Linked DNA regions of Spiractinospora alimapuensis. The protein of the gene in region 2 interacts with the protein of the main gene of each other region in a pairwise test. Links are inferred from orthologs where the notes say so. Each region holds a gene or a part of one and is shown on either strand. Other genes may lie near its edges.

Region 1 (6,973 bases), 930 kb from region 2 along the record:
TGCCGAAGTGGTCGATGTCGTCGGTCTCGACCGGCAGGGTGCCCCGCGCGGTCTCGATCTCCTCCTCGCCGGCGTGCAGCCGGACGAGGTAGTCGATCGTGGCGACGATGTCCTCTTCGGTCAGTGTTCCCTGGCTGACCTCGGTGTCCAACCCCAGCTTCTTGTTGATCTTGTAGCGGCCGACCTTGGCGAGGTCGTAGCGCTTGGGGTTGAAGTAGAGGTTCTCGAGCAGGGTCTGCGCGGACTCCTTCGTCGGGGGCTCTCCGGGACGCAGCCGGCGGTAGATCTCCAGCAGCGCGTCGTCGGTGCCCGACGTCGGGTCCTTCTCGAGGGTGGTCCGGATCGACTCGTACTGGCCGAACCGCTCCAGGATCCTGTCGTTCGTCCACCCCAGGGCCTTGAGCAGAACGGTGACACCCTGCTTGCGCTTACGGTCGATGCGCACACCGACCGAGTCGCGCTTGTCGATCTCGAACTCCAGCCACGCCCCACGGGACGGGATGACCTTGCAGCCGTAGATGTCCTTGTCGGAGGACTTGTCGACCTGACGGTCGAAGTAGACACCCGGCGAACGCACCAACTGGGAGACAACGACACGCTCGGTGCCGTTGATGATGAAGGTGCCCTTGGCGGTCATGAGCGGGAAGTCGCCCATGAACACCGTCTGGCTCTTGATCTCGCCGGTGTCGTTGTTGATGAACTCCGCCGTCACGAACATCGGTGCGGCGTAGGTCATGTCCTTGTCCTTGCACTCCTCTTCGGAGTACTTGGGCGGCTCGAATCGATGGTCGCGGAACGACAGCGACATCGTGCCGGAGAAGTCCTCGATCGGACTGATCTCTTCGAAGATCTCTTCGAGGCCGGACTGCTCCGGGATGTCCCGGCGTCCGTCGTTCTTCGCCGCTGCGACTCGGGTCTTCCAGTTGTCACTGCCAAGCAGCCAGTCGAAGGAGTCGCTCTGCAGAGCGAGCAGGTTCGGGACTTCGAGAGGTTCCTTGTTCCGAGCGAAGGAGACGCGGTGTGGACCGAGGGCATTAGCGGAGGCGTTGCGCGAGGCTGCCAACAGAAGGTCCTTCCGAAGACTTGTGGCGGTTGATGCGCGCGCACGCCGTACGATCCGAGGTCACGAAGCGCTGGACCGGGGCACAGGGCCGGCGGTGGAAGCTCTTTCAGTGACGACATGCCCCCTGCGTTCCGGAGTTGGAACGCGGACACGAAGCATGACTCTGAACTGGGATCGTCAATGGGCAGCGCAAAAGGGCAGTGTAGCCGAATGCGACACTGCTGTCCAACGACGCTCCCCGAAGTTGGTCACGACACAACGCAGCATCGCTCCGATCGACGGATCCGTCAAGCCCGGATGCCGCGGATAGGGCGAATCACGCGAAGTGAAAGGACCCACAGCAAACGCTAGGTGTGAGCGACGCGACAGCCGGGCATACCTCTGTGTCCACCTGGATGACCTTAGCAGTCTGCGACGGTTCGTGCGGACAAGCTCCCTGGGCGCGGCCCCATCCGGCCGCGCACACTCCCGCCGCGCCCACCACGGTGTTCGTTTCTGACTCACCACGGCGGTAGTTACGGGCGTCCCTTAGGCACCGCGTCATCAGACTCTGTCGTCGAAGGTCCGTCATCGAGGGGCGAGACGGTCCGCGGTCGCGCGTCGCGCGCTCTCCCGCGGCTGGCTCCCAGTGTGCCCCCCGCCTGCGGCCGTGAAGCACGACCGACGTGAACCGCGGGTGGTTGGCGTGTGGAACAGACGTGCGCGCAATAGAGAAGGGCGGCCGCACCCCGCTGGGGGCGACCGCCCGTAACGCTCGACGAGCGGATTACTTCAAGGTGATGGTGGCGCCAGCGCCTTCCAGGGTCTCCTTGTGCTTCTCCGCGTCTTCCTTCTTCGCGGCCTCGAGCAGCGGCTTCGGCGCGTTGTCGACCAGGTCCTTGGCCTCCTTCAGACCGAGACCGGTGATCGCACGCACCTCCTTGATGACCTGGATCTTCTTGTCACCAGCGGACTCGAGGATGACGTCGAACTCGTCCTTCTCCTCCTCGGCCGGAGCGGCGTCGCCACCACCGGCGGGGGCGACGGCCACGGCGGCCGGAGCGGCGGCGGTGACGTCGAACTTGTCCTCGAACAGCTTCACGAACTCGGACAGCTCAAGGAGGGTCATCTCCCCGAAAGCGTCAAGCAGGTCTTCGTTGCTGAGCTTCGCCATGATAGGTCTCTCTCTTCCCTCGGTAGTTCGGTCAGGCCTCGGATGAGCGCTTGTCGTGCAGCGCCTGGGCAAGTCGCACGGTCTTGGACGGCAGCGCCTGGAACAGGGCGGCGGCCTGGCCCTGCTTGGCCTTCATCGCGCCAGCGAGCTTCGACAGAAGCACCTCGCGGGATTCCAGGTCGGCCAGCTTCGTGACCTGCTCCGGCGACATCGGCTTACCGTCGATGACACCGCCCTTGATGACCAGCGCCTGGTTCGCCTTCGCGAAGTCACGCAGACCCTTGGCCGTCTCGACGACGTCGCCACGGACGAAGGCGACAGCGGACGGACCTTCGAAGAGGTCGACGACCTCCTGGTCGAACCCGGCCTCGCTGGCCGCCCTCTTGGTCAGCGTGTTCTTGACGACACGGAACCGCGCGTTCTCGCCGAGGTTGCGCCGCAGCTCCTTGAGCTGCGCGACAGTGAGCCCGCGGTATTCGGTCAGCACGGCGCCGTGCGAGCCCTGGAATTCCTCCGTGAGCTCGGCCACCGCGGCTGCCTTGTCCGGCCTCGCCATGGGACTCCTTCCAACTGGGAACGCTGGACAGGGCGTCACCGTGGGCGGGAAGGATCCCGGCGTAGAAACAAGGAACGCCCCGGCGCAGGGCACAGGGCGTCAGGAACGACCGAGGGGTCGTCATCGTCTCGCGTGTGTAACCTGCGCGGGCCGCCCATCGGTGATGGGGCCTTAGGCTGCCCGATTGGACAGCGACCAGCGGTCTTCGGCGAAACTCATCATATGCGACGTGGAGAGTGGGTTGGCCACGTGGGCTGTGGCGAAGGCCCAGCGACACGACGACGGCGGGGCCGGAGTGTCTCCGGCCCCGCCGTGTGAATACCTCGCGCACCCGACCGATCCCGGGTGCGATGTCGCGAGATCAGCCAGCGGCGACGACACGCGTCACGTTCGGGTCCACCGGGATACCGGGGCCCATGGACGTGGTCATCGTGGCCTTGCGGAGGTAGCGCCCCTTCGCCGCGGACGGCTTGAGCCGCAGGACCTCGTCGAGGGCCGCACCGTAGTTCTCCAGAAGCTGCTCGTTGGTGAAGGACACCTTGCCGATCACGAAGTGCAGGTTGGAGTGCCGGTCCACCCGGAACTCGATCTTCCCGCCCTTGATGTCGGTGACGGCCTTGGTGACGTCCGGCGTGACGGTCCCGCTCTTGGGGTTGGGCATCATGCCGCGCGGACCGAGCACGCGGCCCAGCCGGCCGACCTTGCCCATCATGTCCGGCGTCGCCACGACGGCGTCGAAGTCGAGGAAGCCCTTCTGGACCCGCTCGATCAGCTCGTCGTCGCCAACGTGGTCGGCTCCCGCCGCGATGGCCTGCTCCGCCTTCTCACCGGTCGCGAAGACCAGGACCCGAGCGGTCTTACCGGTGCCGTGCGGGAGGTTGACGGTTCCCCGCACCATCTGGTCCGCCTTGCGGGCGTCCACGCCGAGACGCAGGGCCACCTCAACCGTGGCGTCGAACTTCACGGTGCTGGTGTCCTTGGCCAGCTGCACCGCCTCAGGCGGGGCGAGCGGCTGGTCGCGTGGGATCCGCTGGCTGGACCGGCGGTAGTTCTTGCTGCGCTGCATGGGTGCTCCTCATTGGGATTCGTGGTCACGGGCCAGCGCATGGCCCTTCCACAGGCGCACCTCCGTGAGGAGATGCGGGTGTCTCTGCTGCGTCACGGGGCTGTCTGGACACTCGCCGTGTCCACCCGCCGCCCCCGCACTGGGCGGGGGCCGCCGGGGGGTGAGACGGTGCTCAGCCCTTGACTTCGATCCCCATCGACCGGGCGGTCCCGGCGACGATCTTCGCGGCGGCGTCGACGTTGTCGGTGTTGAGGTCGGGCAGCTTGGTCTGCGCGATCTCACGCACCTGCTCAGCGGTGATGCTGCCACCAGGGGTGCGCCCAGGGTCGACGCTTCCCTTGTCGATTCCCGCGGCCTTCAGGATCAGCTTCGGCGCCGGTGGCGTCTTGGTGACGAAACTGAAGGAGCGGTCCTCGTAGATCGTGATCTCTACGGGGATGACGCTGCCGCGCTGCGCCTCGGTCGCGGCGTTGTACTGCTTGCAGAAGTCCATGATGTTGACGCCGTGCGGACCGAGGGCGGTACCGACGGGCGGCGCCGGCGTGGCCTGGCCAGCGGGAAGCTGGACCTTGACCAGTGCCGCGATCTTCTTCTTTGGAGGCATTTCGGGTCCTTAGCCTGATCTGCGTTGTCGTACGGGTCCCTTGTCCCCGGCCGGACGCACGCGGGCCGTGGCCCAACGGGCGGCGACTCGTGTTCCAGCACGGGACGGAAAGTGCGGCGCGGCAGACCGGGACCCGGATTCGGCCGCGCTCTTTCGTCCACGGGGGCGTTATGACGGGCCCGACGAGGACGGACCCACCAAGTCTAGGTGACCACGCACCGGTGCGTGGACCGGGTCAGATCTTTGACACCTGGTTGAAGGCGAGCTCGACCGGTGTCTCCCGACCGAAGATCGAGACCAGCACCTTGAGTTTCTGGGTGTCCGGGCTGATCTCGGAGACCGTGGCCGGCAGCGTGGCGAACGGGCCCTCCATCACGGTGACGGACTCACCGATCTCGAAGGCGACGTCGCTGCGCGGCTCGCTCTCCTTCTTCTCCGCCGGGGCGGCCTGCTCCTGGATCTCCGGAGCGAGCAGGTCGGAAACCTCCTGCAGGCTCAACGGAGCCGGACGGTTGGACAGTCCGACGAAGCCGGTCACGCCCGGGGTGTTTCGGACGGCCGCCCAGGACTCGTCGATGAGATCCATCCGCACCAGAACGTAGCCGGGCAGGACCTTCTCGGTGACCTGCTGGCGCTTGCCGCTCTTGACCTCGGTGACTTCCTGGGTGGGCACCTCACACTGGAAGATGTACTCCTCCATGTTCAGTGACTGGGTGCGGCTCTCGATGTTCGCCTTGACGCGGTTCTCGTAGCCGGCATAGGTGTGCACGACGTACCAGTCACCGGGGAGCATGCGCAGACCCATGCGGAACTCCTCCGCTGGGTCGAGGGCGGGGACCTCGGGCTCGCTCTCGGCGGCCTCGGTGTCCGACTCCTCGGACTCGTCCGGCGCGTCCTCGGGAGCGTCGGACTCGGAGTCGTCGGTGGTCGGCTCGTCGTGATCGTCCGCGGACGGCGACGGCTCAGGCTGGGAGTCCTCGGTCTCTTCCGTTCCCGCGGCGTCGGCAGAGTCGGCGGCGGAGGACGCAACCTCGGTTTCCGGCTCGTCGCCGGGGAAACCGTCGGACGTCACTGGAGACTCGGACAAGGCAGCTCTTTCTCTCGTCGTGTACGCGTCCGGGGCGTCCGGTCGCGAGGACCGAAACAGCCGTTACGGTCAGCTTACGGCACGGTGCGGCCCGACGATGTCCATCGGGAACGCGGCCGCGTCCGCCGGTCAGCTCGTGGTGCCGCCCCCGTAGAGGCGCAGCACGGCTTCACCGAAAACAAAGTCGAGCCCCACGACAAGGCCGATCATGACGAGGACGAACACCAGAACGACGATGGTGTAGGTGATGAGCTCACGGCGCGTTGGCCAGCGCACCTTGCGCAGCTCAGCCACAACCTGCTTGGTGAACAAAACCGGGTTGGCGCGCTTGCGCTCACCCTCCGGCTTGGCACCGGCTTCGCCCTGGGTCTGTGCCACAGAAAAGTCCCTAACGATTGACGAGCGATGTACCCACCCGCCACGGCGGGCACGGGGCTCGGTCCGTGTCTCGGACTGACCTTGCAGGGCAGGAGGGACTCGAACCCCCAACCGCCGGTTTTGGAGACCGGTGCTCTACCAATTGAGCCACTGCCCTTCGGCGCTTCACCCCAACCATAGCCGCCTTCGACGGTGGAACGCACCCGCATTACACAGTCGACGGCGACCGATTGACGCCGAGTCGAGTGTAGGGCCTGCTCCCACCGCAGGCCAAACCGTGTTCCGGACGCTCGTGGCGGGAAGGCGGTCCACGGCAATCGGTTTGGCCACACGTGGTTGCATATGAGCTATGACTGAGCACGAACATCCCGCAAGGCGCGTCTCGGCGCGCATCAGTGCTATCTCGGAGTCCGCGACGCTCGCGGTCGACAGCAAGGCCAAGGCTCTCAAGGCCGAGGGGCGCCCGGTGATCGGTTTCGGCGCCGGGGAGCCGGACTTTCCCACGCCGGAGTACATCGTCGAGGCCGCGGTCCAGGCGTGTCGGGAGCCGCGGTTCCACCGCTACACCCCGGCTGGGGGCCTTCCCGAGCTGAAGGAGGCCATCGCGGCGAAGACGCTGCGGGACTCCGGTCTGCGGGTGGACCCGGCCCAGATCCTGATCACCAACGGCGGTAAGCAGGCGATCTACGAGTCCTTCGCCACGCTGCTCGACCCGGGTGACGAGGTCATCGTCATCGCGCCGTACTGGACCACCTACCCGGAGTCCATCAAGCTCGCGGGTGGCGTGCCCGTCTACGTGACCACCGACGAGTCGACGGGCTACCTCGCCTCGGTCGACCAGCTGGAGGCCGCGAGAACCGAGCGGACCAAGGTTCTGCTGTTCGTCTCCCCGTCCAACCCCACCGGAGCGGTGTACCCCCGCGCGCGGGTGGAGGAGATCGGCCGCTGGGCGCTGGAGTACGGTCTCTGGGTGCTCACCGACGAGATCTACGAGCACCTGGTGTACGGGGACGCCGAGTTCACCTCGATGCCGGTCCTGGTGCCCGAACTCGCCGACCGGACCCTC
Region 2 (6,910 bases):
ACGGGCGGGTGGCTCCCGGGTCGGTTTGGGGCGTGAGGGCCGTTCAGGCCGTCATCTCGAAGCCGGCGAGGACCTTCGTTGGTTGGACGCGGACCACCAGTTCGCCCGGTTGTCCGTTGCGGCGGCCGAACTCCGTGGCGCGGCTCGGGCCCATGTAGCGCTCGCCGATCATCGTGGCGGTGCGCAGGAGTTCGTCCGGGGCCTCGGAAAGGGTCGCGGTCCCCTGGACCTGGACGAAGGCGTAGGGGATGTGCTCAAGGTCCACGCAGACGGTGATGCGGGCGTCGCGGTTGATGGAGGCGGCCTTGGCGGTGTTCTTGCCGGTGTTGAACACGATCTCCTCCCCCTCCAGGACGAACCACACGGGGGCCACCAGGGGGTGTCCGCCGGAGGAGGTGTAGGCGACTTTGGCAGTGCGGGTGCCGTGCAGGAGGAACTCCCGCACCTGGCGGTCCCAGATCGTCGTCATGGCGCAACGTTATCGTTCGCCACCGTCACCAATCGTGCATCACGGTGCGCTCGGTGTGCCGGAGTCCCACCTCACAGGCCCGCGGTCTGGCCCACGAGGCTGCCGATCCCGTAGGTGGCGGCCATGGCCACGGCCCCACCCATGACGCTGCGCAGGCCGGCACGGAGCGGACGGGCGTTGCCCAGCCTTGCGCCAAGAGCCCCGGTCGCGGCCACCGCGCACACCACTGCCAGGAAGGTTGCGATCACGCGCGCGTCGACGGGCGCGAGGGTGATCGCCAAGAGGGGGATCGCGGCGCCCAGGGCGAAGGCGACCAGGCTGGTGACCGCGGCCAGCCACGGGTTGGTGAGTTCCCCGGCGTCCAGTCTGAGCTCGACCTCGGCGTGGGCGCGCAGGGCGTCCTTCGCGGTGAGCTGCTCGGCGACCTGACGGGCGAGGTCCGTAGTCAGGCCTCGCTGCTCGTACATGTGCGCCAGTTCGTCCAGCTCCTCCTCGGGTGTCTCGGCGAGCTCCCGTCGTTCGTAGGCGAGGGCCGCCTGCTCGGTGTCCCGTTGGGTACTGACCGACACGTACTCCCCCGCCGCCATCGACAGCGCTCCCGACGACATCCCGGCGATCCCCGCGATCAGAATGGCCTGACTGGACGTGGTCGCACCGGCCACCCCCAGGACCAGGGCCGCCGTGGAGACGATGCCGTCATTGCCGCCGAGCACACCCGCGCGCAACCAGTTCAGCCTGGTGCTGATGCTCTCGTTCTGTGGTTCCTTGTGCGGACCCCACCCACGATGGCCTTCCACAGTCGCCACCCCCCGACCGCCCCGATCCTGCCAGCGCGGAGAGGGAGCGGACCGGATGCCCGGATCCGTACGCGTGTCGCGGCCGGAGCGGGTCGTCACACCGGCAACGTGGCGTAGGCGTCCGGCAGCCGCGCGCTCACCTCGGGCGCGAACGCGGTGAACGGTTCGGCCTCCAGGGAGCGCTTCTGACGGGTGGGAAACCGCCATGTCCCCACGACCCGCCCGGCGGCCACCACGGTCGGTCGGAAGACGCCGTTGTTGCCGGGAACGATGCGCGCGGCGAACTCTGGCGGCAGCACGGCGTCCCGATCGGCGTAGCCCAGGATGTACTCGTCGAACCCCGGCAACAGGAACACTCCGCGGGCCTCCGCGCGGTGTCGCTCCAGTCGCTCCGCGGTGTCCGGGGCCATCAGGTATCGGGGGCTCCCCGCCTCGGGGCCGGTGATGGACTCCAGTCGGTCCCCGACAGCGGCGATGCCGACGCGGACGTCGCGCAGGGGCAGACCGGCCCAGCGCGCGAAGTCGGTCTCGGTCGCCGGGCCGTGGCCGTGGAAGTACCGTTCCGCCAACCAGGCCAGTGTCTCCTCCCGGTCGGGGATCGGCCCGGTCGGGATCCACTCGTCCATCAGCACGATCCGCTGGTCATCGCCGTCGCTGGGGCCGTGGCAGACCACACCGTTCAGGCTGAGGTTCGCCAGCATGTGGTAGCCGCGCCCGCCGGCGGGGGCCAGACCCTCGTCTTCCCACACGGCGATAAGGTCCTTGCGGAGCAGGCCGTGGCCACCCCGTAGCGCCGCTTGGGTACTGGCGCGGGCGCGAGCCAGGGTCGCCTCGTCGAGCCCCAACTGTTGTCGTCGCCGGGCCATCTGGGCGAGCACGCGTTCGGCGAGGAGGCTCAGCAGCCACCGGAGGTCCTCCGCCGCCACGATGTGCAGGGTTCCACGCATCGGCCACGACCTGACGAGCCGGCCGTGGTCCAACGCGGAGACCACGTCGGCCTTGGTCGCGTCTCGCGCGCGCAGCGCGAGGGAGGTGAGCGCGCCGGGAAGGTGCTGTCCCTGCGTCGCCGTCATCAGACGTGCCGCCGCGACGACGTCGGCCTCGCCCGGTCCCGCGATCCGATGCGCCACCATCCGCAGCAGCGCGATCTCCTCGTGCCGGACCATCAACGCCCCTCCCTGGTGGGTCTTCCCACCACCGCCGCCCGCGTGGCACGGTGTCAACTTCCGATCCTATGTACGAACAGGTGTCGGGGCGATGCCACACGGAGCCGGACGCCGATGACGCCGCATCCGGTGGGAGTGTCAACGCCCGGTCACATGTGACGGAAGATGGAGCGGAGGCCCCGCGGGGCGAACACCGTGTCAGTCGGAAGGACGGGACGATGGCGGATCAGAAGAACGTGGTCACGGTCACCGAGAGCGGTCAAGGCCCCTACGGCCAGAGCATCACCGTTGGGGGACACACGTTTCTCGCCGACGAACCGGAACCGACCGGAGCGGACAGCGGACCGAACCCCTACGACCTGCTGTTGGCTAGTCTGGGCGCCTGCACGTCGATGACCGTGCGCATGTTCGCCGAGCGCCGCGGCTGGCCACTCGAGTCAGTGTCGGTGAGCCTGACCCACGAACGGATCCACTCCCGGGACTGCGCCGAGTGCGAGACCGAGGACGCGATGGTGGACCGCATCGAACGCGAGGTGCGCCTCGAGGGGGACCTGGACGAGAAGCAGCGCCGTACCCTGCTGCAGATCGCCGAGAAGTGCCCCGTGCACCGGACGCTCACCTCGGAGACCGTCATCCTGACCAACGCCGGAGCGGACGGCGAGACGGACACGTCCGCCTAGGAGCGTCCTCCCGGAGGTGTCGGCCCACACCTGGTGTGGGCGAGGACTGGTCGTTCCCCCAGTCCCGCTATCGCTGTGGGCTGGGGCGTAGCGCGATCACCGGGATGCCGTTGTTCGGGTCGGAGCCCACACGTTCGTACTCCTCGGGGGAGCCGTCCACCGGGTGGCCGAGAACGCGAAGCATCGGGGGCCCGAGGCGGCCGTACCTGTGTTGGAGGTAGTGGGACAGGGCCTTGCCCGACTCCTCCGGCGGGAGCACGGTCGCTGTGCCGCGGTACCGGCGCCAGCCGACCTCGAACAGGACCCGAGGATCGGCCTGGATGTTGCGGAACCACTGGGAGCGCGCGCCGAACCCGGACACGACGCGGTACCCGCCGGTCTCCTCGTCACGGGCGACGACCTCGAGCACTACCTGCCGCGGGCGGCCGGTGACGCGGCCACGCGTGGTGAGGAGCACGAAGTTTCGCCCCAGCAGGCCGCCGAGGCCCAGCCGGTAGATCCACACCGGGGCGCGGAACAGTCGGCGCGCGACAGGGGACTGTGGTTGGACTCGCACGGTGGGCCCCCTCGGGTCTGCCGCTCGGTGGACGTGGTTCATTCCACCAGTTCCCGCGGAGGGCGCCAATCAGACTCGCCCGTGCCCCGGACATGCGAAGGGCCGCCACCCACGGGGATGGCGGCCTACAACCGGAGGTGTGAGCCGGGGGCTCACAGGGGACCGGCCCTGACGGGCCAGTCCGGCAAGGACTTACAGGCCGCGGACCTGCTCGGCCTGCGGACCCTTGGGGCCCTGCGCGACGTCGAACTCGACGCGCTGGTTCTCCTCAAGGTTACGGAAGCCGGTGCCCACGATGTTGCTGTAGTGCACGAAGACGTCCGGGCCGCCCTCGTCGCGGCTGATGAAGCCGAAGCCCTTTTCGCCGTTGAACCACTTGACGGTTCCCTGAGCCATGTCTGTCTCCTGACAGGTCGATGGTGAAGCAGACCCGCGGGTGCGGGCCCCTGATCGCACGAGTTGCGGTGCGTCCCACCATGCCTGGCGGACAGACCGCTCACGTAAGTCCGCGAGCGTCAAACACAAGGTCAACACTAAAACAGAAACTACGACCAGCTGATGTAACACTATCGCCACACCAGTATTCCCGTCGACGATTTCCACACGGTTGGTGTAAACCTCTGTGGCCGCAGGGGCGGTCGATGCGGTGACGCGCGGAGCGCCTCACCGGCCCGCCGACCGTACCCACAGGTCGAGGCCGTCGAAGATGCGCTCCAGGCCGAACTCCAGGGCGTTGTCGCGGGCGCCGACCTCCCCGGGGTCCGCGGAGAAGGCCGCGGCGACTTCCGGGAATCGGTCCCCGTGGCTGCCCAGGACGTCCGCTGTCGCCGCGACCATCGACGCCTCGGACGGGCCGGTTCGGCCCTGGTGGACGAGTCCGCGTATGTGGTTCAACACGAGCACGACCGCGTCCAGGCGTTCGGCCCGTGGGGTCCCGGTGGCACGGAACACAGCGAGGCCGGCCTCCAGCCACGCCAACTCGTTCGGTCCCATCACCCGGCCCCCCGCGGCGCCGTCCAGGCTCCACGGGTGGCGCCGGAACACCTCCCGCACGCCGAGGGCCCAGTGACGGAGGCCGTCCCGCCACGACGTGTCGGTGAGCTCGGGCGGCGGACCGAAGACGGAATCCACCATCAGGGCGAGCAGCTCATCCCGGCCCGGAACATGCCGATAGATCGCCATCTTCGCGCATCCGAGCTCGTCGGCGACACGTTGCATCGACAGCGACGCCAGTCCCTCGCCGTCGGCGACACCGATCGCGGCGGCGACGACGGAGTCCCGACTGAGACGGGGTTTGGGTCCACGACGCCTGGCGGGTGGATCACCCCACAGGGTCGCGGCGACGCGGTGTTCGACGGGGGGTTCGGTGGTGTCGGACACGTGCTCCCTTTCCCCCGTGGTCTCGCCACAGCGGCCTGCCTGGGCACTTGCGAGTTTACTGCGTCGCCCATACGCTAATTAGCGTCCAATGGACGCAATTAATGCCGCGTGTTCGTGATCGGACACAGGGGGAGAGATGGGGATCCCATGCCCACCATGCACGTTCTGATCTCCGGAGCCGGCATCGCCGGTCCGGCCCTCGCCATGTGGCTCGGTCGCCTCGGGCACACGGTCACCGTGGTGGAGAAGGCACCGGCGCCGCGCCCCGGCGGCCAGGCGGTCGACTTCAAGGGCGCGGACCAGATGGCGGTCATCGAGCGCATGGGGCTGCTCGACGCCCTGCGCGAACTCGCCACCGGCGGCAGTGACCTCGGCGTCGTGGACGGATCCGGCCACCAGCGCGCGCTGATCCCCGCCGAGTTCACCGGAGGGGACCTCGAGATCCATCGTGGGGATCTCACCCAGGCGCTCTACGAGGCGTCCCGGGACCACGCCCACTATCTCTTCAGTGACTCCATCGCCACCATGGACGAGGACGACGCCGGGGTCGACGTCACGTTCGACAGCGGCAGCTCGGGCCGGTACGACATCGTCGTAGGCACGGACGGCATCCACTCCAACGTGCGACGGCTGGCCTTCGGCCCTGAGGAGCGCTTCGTGCGCTTTCTGGATCACTACTACGCGTTGGTCGACCCGGCGCCTGGCAGCCGACCCGCCAGAACACCCGGTGAGCGAACGCTCGGCCTGATGTACAACGAACCGGGACGGATGGCGAGCCTCGACGGCGCCAAGGCCCCAGCGTTCTTCGTGTTCGCCTCTCCCCCACTGGATCCTGAGCGCCCGGGCTGGGCCCCAACGGATCCCGCGGTCCAGCGGCGGGAGCTCATTCGTGCCTACGAGGGGATGGGTTGGACGGTGGGGGAGTACCTGAGGGAACTTCCCGACTCCGCGGACGTGTACCTGGACTCGATCAGCCGGGTGGAAATGGACTCCTACACCCGAGGACGCGTGGTCCTGCTGGGGGACGCGGCGTATGGCAACACCTTGGGCGGCTTCGGCTCCGGACTGTCGATCGTCGGCGCCTACGTGCTGGCCGGTGAACTGGCCGCCGCCGGGGACCACCGGGCCGCCTTCGCCCGGTACGACGCCCTCATGCACCCCTACGGAGCGGTGGCACGTAAGGGCAACGCGGGGCGTTTCCTGGCCCCATCGAGCTGGACCGCCATCCGGGCGCGCGACGCGATGTTCAACCTCCGCCCCCTGCGCTGGTTCCTGATGCGCTTCACCGACGACCAGGCGACCAACATCGACCTTCCGCGCTACGAGCTCCTCCCTACATAGGGGAGGTACGGGGGTGGGGCCGGTGCCCACATGAGGTGACCCCGATACGGTCCCGCGGGCATGATCATCTCGGGCGGACGGGATTGGATCACGCGTGCGGTCGTGCGCCCCACCCCACATCCTTCACTGTGTGGTTTCCGCCGGCGAGCCCGGCCGGTCACGCCACACGACAAAGCATCAGCGGGTGGACCGCCGAACGGTGAGAGGACGAGGCCCAGTAGGACTACTTCTCCTGTTCGCCGCGCAGAGTGGGTCGAAGTGCGTCCAGGACGGTGGGGTCTTCGATGGTGGAGGGGACGACGGTGTCGCCTCGGTCGGCGATTTCGCGCATGGACCTGCGCAGGATCTTCCCGGAGCGGGTCTTGGGCAGGCCGTCGACCACGTGGACGTCGCGGAACGCCGCGACCGGGCCGATCTGGTCGCGCACCGCGGCGACCAGATCGGCCCGCAGGGTTCCGTGGTCCACGGTGGTGCCCGCCTTGAGCACCACCAGCCCGTGGGGGAGCTGCCCCTTCACGGCG

What was found.
Region 1: the proteins of J4H86_RS15135 (region 2) and rplA interact in binary tests that used the Escherichia coli proteins (3 or more experiments, as listed by UniProt). The link is inferred for Spiractinospora alimapuensis from one-to-one orthologs.

The regions. Positions count from the first base shown.
Region 1 is NZ_CP072467.1:4,202,940-4,209,912, reverse strand. Bases 1,987-4,815 are described here. They hold rplA (50S ribosomal protein L1), read right to left. Parts: upstream 3,839-4,815; coding sequence 3,134-3,838; downstream 1,987-3,133. Other genes in these bases: nusG (transcription termination/antitermination protein NusG), read right to left, coding at 4,678-4,815; rplK (50S ribosomal protein L11), read right to left, coding at 4,011-4,442; rplJ (50S ribosomal protein L10), read right to left, coding at 2,248-2,772; rplL (50S ribosomal protein L7/L12), read right to left, coding at 1,987-2,216. Outside these bases: more of rplL, read right to left, coding at 1,830-1,986; more of nusG, read right to left, coding at 4,816-5,529; preprotein translocase subunit SecE, read right to left, coding at 5,659-5,907; J4H86_RS19625 (pyridoxal phosphate-dependent aminotransferase), read left to right, coding at 6,257-6,973. UniProt on the Escherichia coli protein: One of the primary rRNA binding proteins, it binds very close to the 3'-end of the 23S rRNA. Forms part of the L1 stalk. It is often not seen in high-resolution crystal structures, but can be seen in cryo_EM and 3D reconstruction models.
Region 2 is NZ_CP072467.1:3,278,389-3,285,298, reverse strand. The notes cover bases 2,463-5,228. They hold J4H86_RS15135 (cold-shock protein), read right to left. Parts: upstream 4,065-5,228; coding sequence 3,861-4,064; downstream 2,463-3,860. Other genes in these bases: J4H86_RS15125 (FAD-dependent monooxygenase), read left to right, coding at 5,196-5,228; J4H86_RS15130 (TetR/AcrR family transcriptional regulator), read right to left, coding at 4,332-5,048; J4H86_RS15140 (nitroreductase family deazaflavin-dependent oxidoreductase), read right to left, coding at 3,180-3,668; J4H86_RS15145 (OsmC family protein), read left to right, coding at 2,651-3,112. Outside these bases: J4H86_RS15160 (PPOX class F420-dependent oxidoreductase), read right to left, coding at 44-469; J4H86_RS15155 (VIT1/CCC1 transporter family protein), read right to left, coding at 541-1,266; J4H86_RS15150 (winged helix DNA-binding domain-containing protein), read right to left, coding at 1,362-2,432; more of J4H86_RS15125, read left to right, coding at 5,229-6,389; J4H86_RS15120 (propionyl-CoA synthetase), read right to left, coding at 6,613-6,910.